DNA from 4 places in the Salipaludibacillus sp. HK11 genome. Region 3 is predicted to be linked to each of the others. Evidence: riboswitches for the same ligand, from Rfam matches in the RefSeq annotation. Region 3 holds a riboswitch; each other region holds the start of a gene.
The links. A riboswitch is a leader RNA that binds a small molecule or an ion and turns the genes downstream of it on or off. The one in region 3 is predicted to bind S-adenosylmethionine.
Positions count from the first base shown of each region.

Region 1: another riboswitch for S-adenosylmethionine. It lies ahead of ACM26V_RS12975 (homoserine dehydrogenase); the one in region 3 lies ahead of metK (methionine adenosyltransferase).
Region 2: another riboswitch for S-adenosylmethionine. It lies ahead of ACM26V_RS19710 (methionine biosynthesis PLP-dependent protein); the one in region 3 lies ahead of metK (methionine adenosyltransferase).
Region 4: another riboswitch for S-adenosylmethionine. It lies ahead of ACM26V_RS12895 (methionine ABC transporter ATP-binding protein); the one in region 3 lies ahead of metK (methionine adenosyltransferase).

Region 1 is NZ_CP181045.1:2,663,866-2,668,084, forward strand. It holds gene secY (preprotein translocase subunit SecY) at 1-638, opposite strand, end outside; gene ACM26V_RS12975 (homoserine dehydrogenase) at 830-2,125, opposite strand; SAM riboswitch class I at 2,235-2,389, opposite strand; gene ACM26V_RS12980 (metal-sulfur cluster assembly factor) at 2,501-2,815, opposite strand; gene ACM26V_RS12985 (DUF438 domain-containing protein) at 2,881-4,122, opposite strand; gene ACM26V_RS12990 (DUF1858 domain-containing protein) at 4,136-4,219, opposite strand, start outside.
Region 2 is NZ_CP181045.1:4,140,293-4,144,511, reverse strand. It holds gene ACM26V_RS19720 (bifunctional homocysteine S-methyltransferase/methylenetetrahydrofolate reductase) at 1-344, opposite strand, end outside; gene metC (cystathionine beta-lyase) at 363-1,532, opposite strand; gene ACM26V_RS19710 (methionine biosynthesis PLP-dependent protein) at 1,533-2,660, opposite strand; SAM riboswitch class I at 2,807-2,913, opposite strand; gene ACM26V_RS19705 (GyrI-like domain-containing protein) at 3,043-3,516, opposite strand; TPP riboswitch at 3,982-4,092, shown strand; gene thiW (energy coupling factor transporter S component ThiW) at 4,214-4,219, shown strand, end outside.
Region 3 is NZ_CP181045.1:2,347,299-2,351,517, reverse strand. It holds gene ACM26V_RS11600 (alpha/beta hydrolase family protein) at 1-66, shown strand, start outside; gene pckA (phosphoenolpyruvate carboxykinase (ATP)) at 102-1,679, opposite strand; SAM riboswitch class I at 2,367-2,484, shown strand; gene metK (methionine adenosyltransferase) at 2,679-3,890, shown strand; gene ACM26V_RS11585 (gamma carbonic anhydrase family protein) at 3,962-4,219, opposite strand, start outside.
Region 4 is NZ_CP181045.1:2,647,556-2,651,774, reverse strand. It holds gene ACM26V_RS12905 (MFS transporter) at 1-1,054, shown strand, start outside; gene ACM26V_RS12900 (SCP2 sterol-binding domain-containing protein) at 1,152-1,487, shown strand; SAM riboswitch class I at 1,569-1,682, shown strand; gene ACM26V_RS12895 (methionine ABC transporter ATP-binding protein) at 1,930-2,955, shown strand; gene ACM26V_RS12890 (methionine ABC transporter permease) at 3,008-3,637, shown strand; gene ACM26V_RS12885 (MetQ/NlpA family ABC transporter substrate-binding protein) at 3,671-4,219, shown strand, end outside.

The DNA.
Region 1 (4,219 bases), 320 kb from region 3:
ACGATATTAATAAATAGCTGCTCTCCAGCATCGACTAAATACATACCATAGAGTTGATTCACTCCATTCGGAATACCTGCTGCAATACCGGCAAAAATCATTATCGATATCCCATTCCCCACTCCGTGCGCAGTAATTTGCTCACCTAACCAAAGTAGAAATGCAGTTCCTGCTGTTAAAACAAGCGCAATCGTTAAATATGTCACTAATGAAGGATCGGGAACCAATCCCGGCATAATATTATTGAAACCGATAGACATTCCTATTGCTTGGATAAATGCAATTCCTATAGTACCATAACGCGTAACTTGCGCAAGCTTTTTCCTACCTGACTCCCCCTCTTTTGCCCATTCTGAAAACTTAGGAACGACATCCATTCGCAACAACTGAACAATAATAGAAGCAGTAATATAAGGCATGATTCCAGTTGCAAAAATCGAGAAGTTCTCTAAAGCGCCTCCTCCAAACGTGTTTAAGAACCCTAATGCAGCGAGACCATCAAAGTTCACCACATCCGCATTTACTCCAGGAGCTGGAATATGAGCGCCGATTCTAAAAACAATAAGCAATGCAAGCGTAAACATGATTTTGTTCCTTAGATCCCCAACACGAAAAATATTCTGTAATGTCTTAAACATAGAACACACCTCTACTCTATAAAAATATGTATAAATCTATTACGATAACTACCATTACAGAATACCACATTTTTCGTGAAATGTTAGAAAAATTTTAAAATATCTCATAAAACAGACTATTTATTGTAAATTTATTGTGACATTTAGTTTTTTAAATGTGTAAAAACCTTTATCCAATCACACTTTCAAGCTTATAAAAAAGTTGGTTCTTTTGCACCGTCCAGTTGAAAAATTTCCTCTTTATCACCAGATATCGGATAAATAACAACATTTTGGTTTTGTGAACCGATTAATTCGATCACTTTTGTCTCCTCACCTTTGACGATCATTGCCTCTCTTCCGTCAAAATTCTTGATATGCGTTAATTTTTCAATCAGATTATTGTTATCTAGCGGCAATGTTAACTGTTCTCCAGACACAAACCAAAACGTAACCTCTTGACTGACACTTTTAATCAATTTATTTAACTGATCAGACGAAGGTTCCGCTGCAAATTTATAAACGTCGAATGGGATTTTTTCGCTAGTGCCAGTCCAATCGTTTACTAAATCTTCTATCATAGCACTCGATGTAGGGTATTTTCCGGCTCCCGCTCCTTGAAAAAGTAATGAGCCGACAATATCGCCTTTGATATGAACGCCATTATTTACACCCTCTACACCATAAAGTGGATTTGTTGCTAAGACAAGCTGTGGTCTGACAGACGCAGTTATACCTCGCGAGTTCTTTTTCAATGAAGCTATATGCTTAATCCGTCCATTAAATTTTTCTGCTAACTTTAAATCTCGCGAATCTATCCCTCTGATACCAACTGGATTTTGCGTTACCCAACTAGGTGCAGTCTGATAAATCCATTGACTTAATATCGTCGTTTTATAATAAGCATCCCAGCCATCAATATCTTTATCAGGCACTTCCTCGGCATATCCATGTTGTTGAGCTTGTGCCAACGCATCATGAAAAGACTCTCCATCTTCGCGCATTTTCGTTAAAATAAAGTTAGACGTCCCGTTAACTATTCCCTCTACTTGCTCAACATCATTCGTTTTCAATGTATGACGAACACTAGTTAGAAGTGGAATTCCACCAGCAACTGCCGCCTCAAAAAACAAGCGACACTGAAAACGGTCCGCTAGTTCCAACAATTCTTCTCCATGCTTTGACATCAACTCTTTATTCGCTGTCACTACAGTGATTCCTTCTTGCAATAACTGTCTGACATATGGATAACCAGTAACGGCATCTGGGGACGCTTCAATGACTGCATCCAAATTAAATTTAGCCAAATCTTCAAATGTTGCTGTAAGAGTTGTATTACTATTCATTTCTCTCGCTTTATTTAAGTCTTTCACTAGTACCACTGGAATTTCAAATGACCCATCAATTAGTTCTTCTATTTTCGCTCGTTTATTTAGTAACGTTTCGTATACTCCACTACCGACCGTTCCAAACCCAATGATACCGACTTTTTTTACCAATTCACTCATGCTTAACACGCCCTTCTTCGACTTTGTAATAAACGTCATTAAAAATAGAAAAGCCTCCCTGTCAAATAAAGACAGAGAGACGAAAATATACCTATCGGCAGAAAAGTCTCTCTCATCTTTCAAAGGTCAGAAACCTTTGATGGAATTGGCACCTTTTGTCTGATAGAAGTCAAGTTGTGGATAATAACGTCCACACGAATTTCTATCTCTTACAATGGTTGCCGGGCTTCATAGGGCCAGTCCCTCCGCCGCTCTCGATAAGAGTTTTCTTACTATTTAACTATGATAAATTGATGTTTTGATTAGTATGAATAGTACCATGCATGATTAGATTCGTCAATTCTATTTTTTAAGACATTTATTACCGGTGACGTGTTAACCTGGAATTCGCAATGCCATTTTCGCATAGCGAGACATGCGTTCTTTTCCCCACACTGGGCTCCAAACGATATCCACTTCGACATGTTCAATCTCTTCAACCATGTTTGCCACTGTTGTTTTCACACTTGTGACGATTTGTCCTGCCATCGGGCATCCCATTGAAGTAAGCGTCATTTCAATATGTGCATCATTTTTATCTCCAATTTTCACATTATAAACTAACCCAAGATTGACTATATCCATATTAATTTCTGGGTCCACCACTTCTCCTAATGCTTCATACACTTTTTCTTCTATTATTTGTGTCATTGTTTGTTCCTCCTCATATTGTTAATGATTGACTCAATATTTTCTAGATATTTCTGTTATCTGTTTTAAGACATCAATCGCTTTTCACCCGTAATTTCCTGAATAGACTTGATGTTTTGTGTAAACTCCAACGTGCCTTTGTATTCTCCTTGTTCATTGCGAACAGCAAAGTAACGAATTAACACATATTTATCTTTGAACGGAATCCAGAAGTCTTCCACATCTTTTTCACCCGACTTGAATTCATCGAGAAGGGCATTGACGATATGAGAACTTTGCGGCGGATGGCAGTTTTGCACCGTTCGACCAATAATTGACTTTGTGCGATGGAAGACTCTTTCTTTTCCATGTGAAAAATAACGTACAACATCGTTTTCATCAATAAACGTAATATCCACGGGTAAGTGATTCATCATTAGTTCGAGTTGTTGGACAGATAAAATGCCTGTCTCTAATTGAATTACGCCCTCTTTCATAAATGTTCCATCATTGGTTAAATCAGCTCGATCCGGTTGCCATGGGGCTGGTGGTTCTATAAATGTGTACCCGATGACGTCTCCTTCCCTTTCAATCTTCAACCACTCATCTTCAGTCAGCTTTTCGAGTGCCATCGGTAAGAGGATATTTTCCTCTTTATATATCATTTCAGACACTTCATGAACAATCTCATTAACCAAATCAATCACACTATCTTTTGTCCACGTGTCCTCATTTAGCTCTAATCTCAACTCTTTTATCGTTGCGCGAATGCGGTCGTCAACGCCCCACATGACTTTTGTCGGTCCAAAAATACCGTATTTCTCCAAGTAGGGAAAGAGTAGATTTTCTTTTCGACTATAATGGTTATCTAACTCTAGCAAGGCAGTGATGTCGGCAAGAATTTTAGCAGCCTTTTCTTCGGATGGTTCCTTCTCAAATTGATCTCGATGTAATGCTAATTTAAAGTTCACATGGTGATCAATTTCTCTGTTTTCTTGAAAAAAAGTGTGGACTGGATGACCTAGTCGATTTTGCGGATCATTTGCCGAAGATCCATGAATTTCTTCAATTGACCCTTTGAAAACTGCTGTATGAACGGAACATAAACGTTGAACTTCTTCTACTGAGATTCCTTCTTCTTCCATTAATGTTTGTTCCATTTGTGATATTTCACTCACGCTAATGGAGTCAATCGCGCTTTCAAATCGTGCGCGAACATCCTCAACGTTTTTTCCCTCATGTAGTTCTTTGATGATATCTTTCAATAACGCCTGACGCTCCGTTTTTTCAACCGCACTCATTTCTCGGTTATTAATCATTTCACTCATTATATTTCCTCCTCTAATCGGTCGTTTTATACCCATGATTATTTAGTTGTTCACAGACACTTTCAAGCGACATCCCCATTGCCCGACACCCTTTTGG
Region 2 (4,219 bases), 1.8 Mb from region 3:
TGGTATTCTTTTTGATGAATACTGCCAATCCCACCAATGGTTGCAACGACATAGGCTTTATCCTGTGCCACTTCCTTGGCGACCTTTACGGCTTCGTTATTTAATTCCGCAACCCGCCCCTCTAACTGGTAACGACTCAATTTCAATGAATTCGCTGCATACGTATTCGTTTGAATGATGTTTGCGCCAGCAGAAATATATTGGTGGTGGACCGATTTTATTTTTTCAGGTGCAGTAATTGTTAACTCTTCAAAACAACCGTCCACGCCCTCTTGATATAACAAGGTACCCATGGCTCCGTCACCGATGAGAACCTTCTCGAATAAGTCTTTTCTAAAGTCCATTCCGGTACTCTCCTTTCGCTATTCCACTAGCGTTTCAAACGCTCGTTTAAAGTCGCTAATTAAGTCCTCAGGTTTCTCAAGTCCAACCGATAAACGTAACAAGCCGTCAGTGATTCCTCTCTTCGCTCGTTCATCAGGAGGCATCGCGGCATGCGACATCTTGGCAGGATAAGACAAAATCGATTCAACAGCACCGAGACTTACCGCAAAAACAGGTATTTCGACAGCATCAACGACTTTTTTTACTGCCTCTCTGTCAGCGAGTTCAAATGAGAGAACGGCACCAGGTCCATCTGACTGAGACTCGTTAATCTCATAACCTGGATGACCCTTTAACCCTGGATAATAAACATATTTCACAGCAGATTGTTCCGTTAGCCACTGAGCAATCATTTCAGCTGATTTCATCGATGCTTCCATCCGAGTATGCAATGTCTTCATCCCACGAAGGATCAACCAACAGTCGTTAGGACCAAGAATCGCGCCAAAACTATTTTGTAAAAACTTGAGTCGACTTGCCAATTCAGGATCTTTTACGACAGCAAGCCCAGCAACGACGTCACTGTGTCCGCCAATAAATTTCGTCGCACTGTGAACAACCACATCAACACCTAGGTCTAATGGTCGTTGCAGTACAGGAGTCATAAATGTATTATCTAACACCGTTAAGCAGTTATGCTCCTTCGCAAGCGAAACGAGCTCACGGATCGGTGTAATTTTCATTGTTGGATTAGATGGTGTTTCCATATGAATCATTTTCGTATTCGGTCTAATTGCGTTCTTCACTTCGTCGACATTAGTCATATCCACAAATGTATGTTCTATCCCAAGACGAGTCAGAACTTCTGTAGTAAATCGGAATGTTCCACCGTAAACGTCATCGGTAATCACCAAGTGGTCACCTGCTGACAACAACATGAATGTCGTTGAAATAGCTGCCATTCCAGACGCAAAAGCATATGCTGCTGTCCCATTTTCTAGTTCAGCAAACGTTTCTTCCAACGCTTGTCTCGTTGGGTTACCTGAGCGTGCATAATCAAATTCACCAAAGTCATCCAGACCTTCTTGGTGAAATGTGGAAGCCGGTTGTATAGCAACACTGACAGCACCAGAAGATGGATCTGTCTTATGTTTGTGGTGTAATAGTCTAGTTTGGATACTAAATTCATTCGAAATATCGTGTGTCATTTATTTTCCTCCGTTCGAGTCTCGTGCAAGGTTTAAAGCTTGATCTATATCACTAATGATGTCTTCTACTGATTCAATCCCAACAGAAAAGCGTAACAGTCTGTTACAGACACCTAGTTCTTCACGCACTTCTTCCGGTACATCTGCGTGTGTTTGCGTTGCTGGGTAAGTCATTAAACTTTCTACCCCTCCCAAACTTTCCGCGAAGGTGACGAGCTTTAATTTTTGCAGAAAAGGATTGACCCAATTTTCATCGTGAACCCGAAATGAGAGCATCCCACCTCTGCCTGGATAAATTACATCTAGGACTGCAGAATGATCCTTTAAAAATTCTGCTAATTTCTGCGCATTTTCCTGGTGCTTTTCCATTCTTAACGAGAGTGTCTTCATTCCCCTCATTACGAGCCAAGAATCTAATGGAGATAAGATCGGTCCAATACTATTAAAATAATAAAAAACTTTATCTGATAACTCTTGTCCTTTTGAAACGATAAGACCTGCGATCACATCGTTGTGTCCCGATAAATATTTCGAAGCACTGTGAATGACGATGTCGGCTCCTTCAATTATCGGACGCTGAAGGAGTGGCGTATAAAACGTATTATCAACAATCAGTAGAAGGTTGTTTTCTTTCGCTAATTTGCTAAAAGCTTTTAAATCTGCTTCTTGCATTAACGGGTTTGTCGGAGTTTCTATATATAACGCTTTTGTTTTTTCAGAAATGCGATCTTTAAAGAACTGAATATCACGAGCATCTCCGTATTGAAAGGAGAGTCCCCATCGACGCCACCCTTCTTCAAATAATCGGTATGTTCCTCCGTATAAATCATTCGAACAAAGAAGCTCATCACCGCTTTGAAATAACGAGAGAACGACTTGAATCGCTGCCATTCCAGATGAACAGGCAAAACCTCTGTCACCACCTTCTAATTCCGCAATCGCCTCTTCAAGTATTTGTCTTGTTGGATTACCGGTACGAGAATAATCAAACCCTGTCGATTGGCCGATACCTTCATGACGATAAGCTGTTGAAAAATAAACAGGAGCACTTACCGCCCCTGTAGCTGTTTCACTGCGGTTTCCTATTTGGACAAGTGTTGTTTCAAGCTCTTTTCGATACTTACTCATCAAAACTATCCCCTTTCTATTTCCATTAATTGTTCTCATTAATATAAAAAATTGGCTTTCATTTTATCATAATGTGAATGTAGACAAAAAAACTTCCTCTTATAAAATAAGAAGAAGGTTGTTAGTAAAGTGTTAAACTCGTCTTCTTCTTATCTGCGCAAGCTAAAAGCCTGCAGGAATTAGCACCTGACCACACGTGTGGCTGGTTGCTGAGATATCAAAGGGCCTTTCCCTCCACCTCTCATGATAAGAACCTGTCCGAATATTCTTTTATTTGTGAACGATTGTTCCCAATTGTAGCTGATTTTCATAAAACATGCAATAGTTTTTCACTATTTGACAATGAGTAACTATTTTTCTTTTACGAAAGCTTTATTGCCCATCATTTGATTACCGGAATGTGTATTTGGAACTCCGGCTCTTCTTTCAATATTTTTTCAACCGAATGCAATTCTATTTTAATCGGTAATTCATCAAAAGAATCGACTTGTTCAGGTTTTAAAGGAGTTAACCCTTTGTTTTGAATCTCTTGTTTAAGGTTTGTATATGTTTTTGCAATGTTCTCTTCTTTTTGATGCATCAAAGTGAAGTACGTTCCTTCTGGCAAAACGCAACTTACCATTCCAGTTGGGACCTTTATTCCTGTTTCGACTTCCCAACCAACATGGTGGGTGAACCCATTCGGACGATCATGAATTGAAACGCAGACTAATTCTGACTCGTTGATCTTCCCATCTATTTCCTCGCTACGATTTTTAACATCTTCAATTACTCTATGGATATCACCTTTTTCCGCTTCTGCAATTGTCCCTTCCCACGCCAAACCTACTATTAATCTTTCTTTCATTCCCCTCATCTTCACAGTAAATCCCTCCTCTGATTAAACTACGCTATTAATCGATTCTTTACTCCCTATTCTTCACTCTCCAGATAATCTCCTGCAAGAAAGTAAGATTACCTATCATTAGCAATGTGGGAATAGAACGTTTCCTACTTGTTAAATATAATATATATCATTCATTTGAGCCAATTTCATACATTCATCACTATCGCTATTGTAGAATTCTGTCATTTTATTACTATCATTTATTAAGTACTTTGTTCTTCAAGAAATGTCAATCTCATTACTTGTACTGGCGAATTCGATCGAGATCAAGGAACACACAGAGAACGACTAGTTCTTTTCACTGAATTGATCGATGAAACGCAAACTTAATAAGTTTTGCGTTTCATTTTTTTGTTTCAAATCTATTTATCTACACTGTTTTTGAAAGATTAGTTGACAAGGAAATTTAATCTGTTAAAATCAAAAGAAATATATATGAACTACTGGGGGTGCCCATTTATTGGGCTGAGAGAAAGGTGTACAGCTTTTTAACTCTAAGAACCTGATCTGGTTGACACCAGCGGAGGGAAGTAGCATAACTTTAACCGTTTCTATAATCATCTACTTCTGTTACCAAAGTCAGGTTCTTTCATCTTTATGAGAGGGCTTGGCTTTTATTTTACTTTATCCCTCTTGCGAATGTTAGTTCTATCAAAGGAGCAAAAAAATGAAT
Region 3 (4,219 bases):
GTGAGGGAGCAGCTATCTTACACGAAGAGTGCTTGCCAATGGATGCACCAACAGACTGAAACATAAATCCCCAGGCATTATTATGCCTGGGGATCGATTCTTTATATGATTGTACCACCTTTAGCAATATTTTGTGGTATTTTTCTAAAATTCTTAAAGTTATCTTTGAATTTATGAGCAAGCTCAATTGCCTTCCTGTCATAGTCTTCTTTATCAGCCCAAGTTTCTTTAGGTTGCAACACTTTATCAGGAACACCAGGACAATTAACTGGAATGTGTAGACCAAATATCGGATCTTGCGTCGTTTCCACTGTATCTAATTCACCTTCTAATGCTGCGTGGATCAATGCGCGAGTATATCGTAAACTCATACGTTCTCCAACACCATAAGGTCCTCCTGTCCACCCAGTATTAACGAGGTAAACATCGGTGTTATGTTCTATCATTTTGTCCCTCAGCATTTCAGCATACCTAGCACCAGGCAACGGAAGAAATGGTTCACCAAAACAGGATGAGAATGTAGCTTGTGGTGAAGTGACACCACGTTCTGTTCCAGCTAATTTACTCGTGTAACCGGAAAGGAAATGGTACATCGCTTGCTCCGGTGTTAGTTTACTGATGGGAGGTAAAACACCGAAAGCGTCTGCCGTCAAAAATATTACTGCGTTTGGGTGACCTGCAATACTTGGCTCTAGTGAAGATGGAATGGCACTGAGTGGATAAGCCACCCTCGTATTTTCCGTATAATCCGATGCATCGTAAATAGGTTCCCGTGTTAATTCATTGATGACGACATTTTCTAATACCGACCCGAATCGAATCGCTCTATAAATTTCAGGCTCGCTTTCTTCGGTTAGCTTAATACATTTTGCATAGCAACCACCTTCAATATTAAAGACACCATTTGAAGACCAAGCATGTTCATCATCTCCAAGTAGTGAACGGTTTGGATCTGCGGAAAGCGTTGTTTTTCCTGTTCCTGATAGTCCGAAGAAAAGTGCTACATCCCCTTTTTTACCAACATTTGAAGAACAATGCATCGTTAATATATCTTGTTCAGGGAGAAGGTAATTCATTATTGAAAAAATAGATTTTTTCATTTCACCTGCATATTCAGTTCCCCCAATTAGTACAATCCTTTTTTCCATTGAAACGATTACAAATGCTTCTGAATTTGTACCATCAATTGTTGAATCAGCTTTGAATCCTGGTGCCGATACAATTGTAAATTCAGGTAACAGGCTCTTTAATTCTTCTTCTTCAGGTCGAATGAAAAGTTGACGAACAAATAAATTATGCCAGGCAAACTCGTTAACAATACGGATAGGGAGTTGATATTTTTTGTCGGCACCAGCAAAGCCATGTCGAACAAACAATTCTTCCCTATTAGCTAAATAATGTAACACTTTCTCATACAAGTGTTCAAAAGCCTCGGCAGAGATGGGGATGTTTACTTTTCCCCAACAAATATTATCCTTTGTTGAGATCTCTTCCACAATAAATTTATCCTTTGGCGACCGACCTGTATACTTGCCAGTTGTTGCGCGAAAAGCACCAGTAGATGTTAATACACCTTCCCTACGCTCTAAGGCTTTTTCAATTAAATGTGGAACAGATAAATCTTTGTGGATGTTTTCGCCCTGCAATACACGACCCAACGCAGCTTCGAAATGAACCATACTCATGTTCTTCACCCTTTCTTTTTTTCATTCATTTATATTTCCTAAAGTGATGAATACACTCACCATACGGATAAACGACAGTTGAATGAACAAAACTACAAAGATGAACGATGATTTTAATAAAATGGATTCACCGAATTCTGGGCTACTAAATTAGTTATAATGGTGGTTTAATCTAAAGGAATAGCGTACTTAGCGAAAAGAAAGTAGTATTAACATTTCTGAAATTTTTGTGTAGTCTATGGTACCTGATTCGGTGACCGAGGTGTTATAACCAAATAATATAAGTGTATTGAAAGCGTTTTAATAATCTTGTGCAAGAAGAAATGTAGTGTAAAAATATCCGATATAATTCGTTAATAGGTGTTTTGTGGAATTTGTGGGATGACAGACTTGGAATGACGTATGGACGAGAGCAACTTCGCGATTAGATGTTCGCAGTTTAGTTGTACCATGTCAATTGGCTAGAGGATGACTGTGATGATGGAAGTGGAATCATTAAAGGTAGATGAATTACGTATAACTTTATTTTAATATATTTTATGAAACGAAGATATAGATTTTGAAAACCGTCAACAGATCGTCATATTTGTGAAAATGTGAGCAATGAAATATATTCAATATATCTCAAATAGATTTCTTGACATGAAGCGAAAAATCATGTATTCTTTTGGCGAACGGATACTCTTATCCCGAGTAGGCGGAGGGACAGGCCCGACGAAGCCCAGCAACCATCACCACTTCCAAAAAGGTGAACGGTGCTAACCTGCAAGACATATTTGTGTGTCTTGATCGATAAGAGGTGAAAGGCGAATGGATCGTAACCTTTTCCTCAACTGGGGAGAGGTTTTTTAGTTTATATGGAAAAATAAGAGTCTATTTAAATCTTGATCGGTTGTTGATTAAGACCATTCTGCTTGGATAACGAGTACCGTCGATTATGAAGCTCATCTTATATACACATTAAAGGGGTAAAATACCGGGGAGGTCGTAATTGTGGCAGGAAAAACGAGATTATTTACATCAGAATCAGTAACAGAGGGACACCCAGATAAGATTTGTGATCAAATTTCGGATGCAATTTTAGATGAAATAATGAAAAGCGATCCAAATGCTCGAGTGGCGTGCGAAACATCTGTAAACACAGGTTTGGTGCTAGTCGCTGGTGAAATATCAACTTCTACATATGTAGATATTCCAAAAATAGTACGAGAAACAATCAAAGGAATTGGTTACACGCGTGCAAAATACGGTTTTGATTATGAAACATGTGCCGTATTAACGTCGATTGACGAGCAATCTGCCGACATTGCACAAGGAGTAGATCAAGCGTTAGAAGCTAGAGAAGGCAACATGTCAGATGAAGAAATAGAAGCGATTGGAGCAGGGGACCAAGGTCTTATGTTCGGTTATGCTGATAATCAAACTCCCGAGCTTATGCCTTTGCCAATTTCATTATCACATAAACTCGCTCGGCGTTTAAGTGAAGTACGTAAAGATGAAACCATTTCTTACCTTCGTCCAGACGGTAAAGTTCAAGTCACAGTAGAATATGATGAAAACCAGAGGCCTCTTCGTGTAGACACGATTGTGATTTCGGCTCAACATCATGCTGAGATAGAACTTGATCAAATTCAAGAAGATTTAAAAGAGAAAGTTATTAAACCAGTTGTACCTAAGGAATTGTTGGACAATGAAACGAAATATTTTATTAATCCAACAGGTCGCTTTGTAATTGGCGGTCCTCAAGGTGACGCCGGGTTAACAGGAAGAAAGATCATCGTTGATACATATGGTGGGTACGCTCGTCATGGTGGAGGTGCTTTTTCTGGTAAAGATGCAACTAAAGTTGATCGTTCTGCCGCATATGCCGCTCGCTATGTTGCGAAAAATATTGTTGCAGCAGGTCTTGCAGACCGTTGTGAAGTTCAATTAGCGTATGCGATTGGTGTTGCTCAACCTGTCTCGATCGCGATTGATACATTTGAGACTGGGACAGTATCAGAAGACGTCTTAGTTCAAGTGGTTCGTAAACTATTTGACCTTCGTCCAGCAGGGATTATTAAAATGTTAGATCTTCGACGACCGATATTCAAGCAAACAGCTGCTTATGGTCACTTTGGTCGAACAGATATTGATCTTCCGTGGGAAGCGACAGACAAAGCGGAATTAATGAAGCAAGAAGCGCTTCATATTGACAAGGAATAAATCACAAAGAACGCGAGTGGAGAAATCCATTCGCGTTCTTTTGCTCTGATAATCTTTCCAGTTAGTAATGATCATTCGTCAACGAGTGATTTGTAGTACTTTCCTTTATCAACATAACTATCCCGAATTCTTTTCATATCAGCAAGGTCAGCATCAGATAAATCACGGACGACTTTGGCAGGGCGACCTAAAGCAAGTTTATTAGGTGGAATTGTTTTACCAGGTGGCACGAGACTACCTGCACCGATAAAGGCTCCTTCACCAATTTCAGCGCCATCCATTATCGTCGAGCCCATGCCTATCAAGGCATTTTTTTTAACAAGGCAGCT
Region 4 (4,219 bases), 300 kb from region 3:
TGATCGCATCGGTCGCAAAAAATTAATCGTCGTTGGGGCAGTTTTTACTGCAATCAGCTTGTTACTTAGGGCAACATTGTCGATAGATATTTTGCTTCTTTCGGGTGCTTTTATGACAGGAATGTTTATGGCACTTATCCAAGTTTGTTCGATTCCTTTGCTAGCTGAAAACTCTACGGAAAAACAACGCGTTCATTTGTTTAGTTTTAATTTTGCAATTATTATGCTTGCAAACGTGGTTGGGAATACACTTGGTGGAACACTGAGTGATTTTTTTAACGTTATTATAGGGCTGTCAAGTCTTTCGAGCATAAGAATCACTTTAATTATTGGTGTTGCTTTCTTCTTCGCATCTTTGATTCCAATGATAAAAATTCGCGAAGAAAAAAAACTAACTAGTAAAACAGTACAAGAACGTTCTTTCAAAAAACTGTTCAAGATACATCGAACAGGATTGAAAATTATCCTCTTATTTGCTGTTGCCCAAATTATTATTGGATTTGGTTCTGGACTAGTCATCCCTTATTTAAATTTATATTTTGTCGATAGATTTGAGGTGTCACATACACTTGTAGGACTTATTTTATCTTCTGGACAGGCGATGACCGCTGTTGCATTAATGATCGGGCCCGCTGTTGTCCGAAAAGTCGGCGAGGTAAGAGCTGTAGTGATACTTCAGTTATTATCGATTCCATTTTTATTAATTACTGCATTTACAGAAACACTTTGGATTGCTGTTATTGGGTTTTTATTTAGACAAGCCCTTATGAATGCCGGAAACCCAATCCAAATGTCATTAATGATGAAGAGTGTTGACGATTCGATGAAAGGCTTAGCAAACTCGGTTGGGCAAGCGGTTTTTCAGCTCGGTTGGGCAGTTATGGGGCCAATTTCTACGACGATCGTGATGGTACATGGCTCGTATTCTGGTTATGCAATTGTGTTTTCAATTACAGCTAGTTTATATGTGATTGCAACAGTATATTTCTACCTAGTTTTTAGCAAGCCAATCGCTCATAAACAAAAAAATAAGCAAGAATCTCGAATAATATAAAGGAAAAAGACCTAGTTGTGGAGAACTAATTTAGAATAGAGATTCACGTTTACGAACGTTAGTTTTTTAAATGACGAACCAACTAGGGGCGAAATGTATGCGAACATTACTTGATTCTGTGATGAAAGAAATGAAGCGATCAGAACATATGGAAACTTTATTATTAAAACACCATATTCAACTATGCATTACTTCTGGAAGTGAATCCTGGTATATTGTATTTGATGGGCAAGTACCGCACTTCATATCGGCAAATGAAGAAGCGTGTGATGTAGTGATTGAAGGAGATGACGAAGCATTAACACAATTACTGCGCGGAGAAGATTTTTTATTGGCAATGAAACGACGTGGCGACCTTAATGTAACAGGCTCATTGAAATATTTGCTCTGGATCGAATCACTCTTTTATTTATCAAATTCAAATCGAAGATAACTGAATTCATTCTTGTGTTGACAAGATGAGTGGACAGTGATAACATCCATATCAGACTTTAAAAATTCTATTATATGAATTCTCTTATCAAGAGAGGTGGAGGGATTGGCCCTATGAAACCCGGCAACCATCAATTTCTTAAAAATGGAAGGTGCTAAATCCAACAAAACAGGAAACTGTTTTGAAAGATGAGAAGAAAGATTTCAGCGATGAATGAACCTTTCTGCTTTTCTTTCGGGAGTAGATAGGTTTTTTTTCTGTGCTTAGATCGAAGCATAAAGTGATTACTTATTGATTTAACTATTGTTAAGTCTCTTACTCTGTGTATTAACTATACTAAACAGGTTGGTTTACTTGATTTATAGATGTGAATTGAATATGCTTTTTAATAGCATTGTAGTTTATTGCTATTTGTAGAGCGACAAGAAAGCGAGTGATAGCAGTGATTAAATTATCAAAACTCGCCAAAACATTTCAGTTAAAAGATGGAAATGTAACAGCGGTAGATAACGTTAATTTAACGATTGAAAAAGGTGAAATTTACGGAATCATCGGTTACAGTGGTGCTGGAAAAAGTACGTTGATTCGGTTATTAAATATGCTTGAGACGCCTACATCTGGTGAAGTGACAGTAGCGGGGAAAAATATGAATAACCTCTCTAAAAAAGAGTTACGCTACGCCCGGCAAGAAATTGGGATGATTTTCCAACACTTTAACTTACTATGGTCAAGAACGGTTGCAGAAAATATTGCTTTTCCGTTGGAAGTCAAAGGGGTTGCAAAAGCGAATAGAAAGAAGCGAGTAGAAGAATTAATTAAACTTGTTGGCTTAGAGGGGCGCGGAGGTTCTTATCCTTCACAGTTAAGTGGTGGCCAAAAGCAAAGAGTAGGGATAGCACGTGCGCTTGCTAATGATCCGAAAGTTCTCCTTTGTGATGAAGCGACATCTGCGCTTGATCCTAAAACGACTGATTCGATATTAGATTTACTTGTTGACATTAACCAAAAGTTAGATTTAACGATCGTATTAATAACGCACGAAATGCACGTCATCCGAAAAATTTGTCATCAAGTTGCGGTGATGGATGGTGGCCGAATTGTTGAGGCCGGGCTTGTATTGGATGTTTTTAAACAGCCGAAAGAAAATATGACGAAGGAATTTGTCAAACAAGTAACCGAACCGGAAGAAACAGAAGAAGCGGTTCGGCATTTGTTAGCAAATGAAGGCATTGGGCAAATTTTACAACTTACATTTGTTGGTGGGGAAACAAACAAGCCACTCATGACAGATGTTGTCCGTAAATTTGACGTCTCGATCAGTATTCTGCAAGGGAAAATTTCTCAAACGAGAACCGGTCCATATGGATCCTTGTTTATTAGTGTAACGGGAGACAATCACTTAATAGATGACGTGATTTCGTTTATCCGTGAGCAACAAGTGGAAGTCGAGGTGGTTCACGGTGGCTAATATTTTATTATTAACAAATAATTGGTTATTACCAAATGTTAATTGGGACAATATGAAAGTAGCAACAGAAGAAACGATTTATATGTCACTTATTGCATTACTTTTTACGTTTGTTATCGGTATTTTCCTTGGTTTAATATTATTTTTAACCGACCGAGGGCAACTGTGGCAAAATAAAGTGATTCATGGAATTACTGCTGCCTATGTTAATATTTTTCGTTCTATACCATTTATTATTTTAATTGTTCTTCTCATACCTTTTACACGATCATTAGTAGGAACGATGCTTGGTCCTACGGCAGCCTTACCAGCTTTGATCATTGGTGCTGCTCCATTTTATGCAAGGATGGTAGAAATTGCATTAAGAGAGATTGATAAAGGAGTCGTTGAGGCGGCCAAGTCGATGGGGGCAAATAATGGGCAAATTATTTTCAAAGTTTTATTACCAGAATCAATGCCTGCACTTGTATCAGGAATTACAGTAACAGCGATTGCTTTAGTTAGTTACACAGCGATGGCTGGTGTTATTGGTGCAGGTGGATTAGGTGATCTAGCCTTCCGCGATGGATTTCAGAGAGGCAATCCTGATATCACATTGGTAGCAACAATTGTTGTACTCATAATCGTTTTTATTTTACAGTATATTGGCGATTATTTGACAAATAAATTAGATAAGCGATAACCGCTTAAAAAAAATCAAGGGGGAAACATCATCATGAAGAAATACTTACAAAGTTTAAGTGTCGTAGCATTATCAGTAGGACTCCTCGCAGCATGTGGCGAAGGGGAAAGTAATAACGAAGAAAATTCAGCAGGTGCCAATAATAACAATGAAGAAGCATCTAATAATGCAGGTAATGAGAACGAAGAAGCATCAAATAACAACGAAGCTAACGAAAGTGTCGAGCTTGAAAGCTTAGTTGTAGGAGCTTCAAATGTTCCTCATGCGGAAATTCTTGAGTTCGCTTCACCGCTTTTAGAAGAAGAAGGAATTGCATTAGAAGTCGTACCTTTCAACGATTACGTACTACCTAACGAAGCTTTAGCAGAAGGTGAGTTGGACGCTAACTATTTCCAACACATCCCTTACTTAGAGTCGCAAATTGCAGAACATGATTATGATTTTGTTAATGCAGGTGGGATTCACATTGAACCGATTGGTGTTTACTCTCAAGACTATGCAACTTTAGATGAATTACCAGATGGTGCGGAAATTATCATGAGTAGTGCCGTATCAGATCACGGTCGGATCTTGATGATGCTT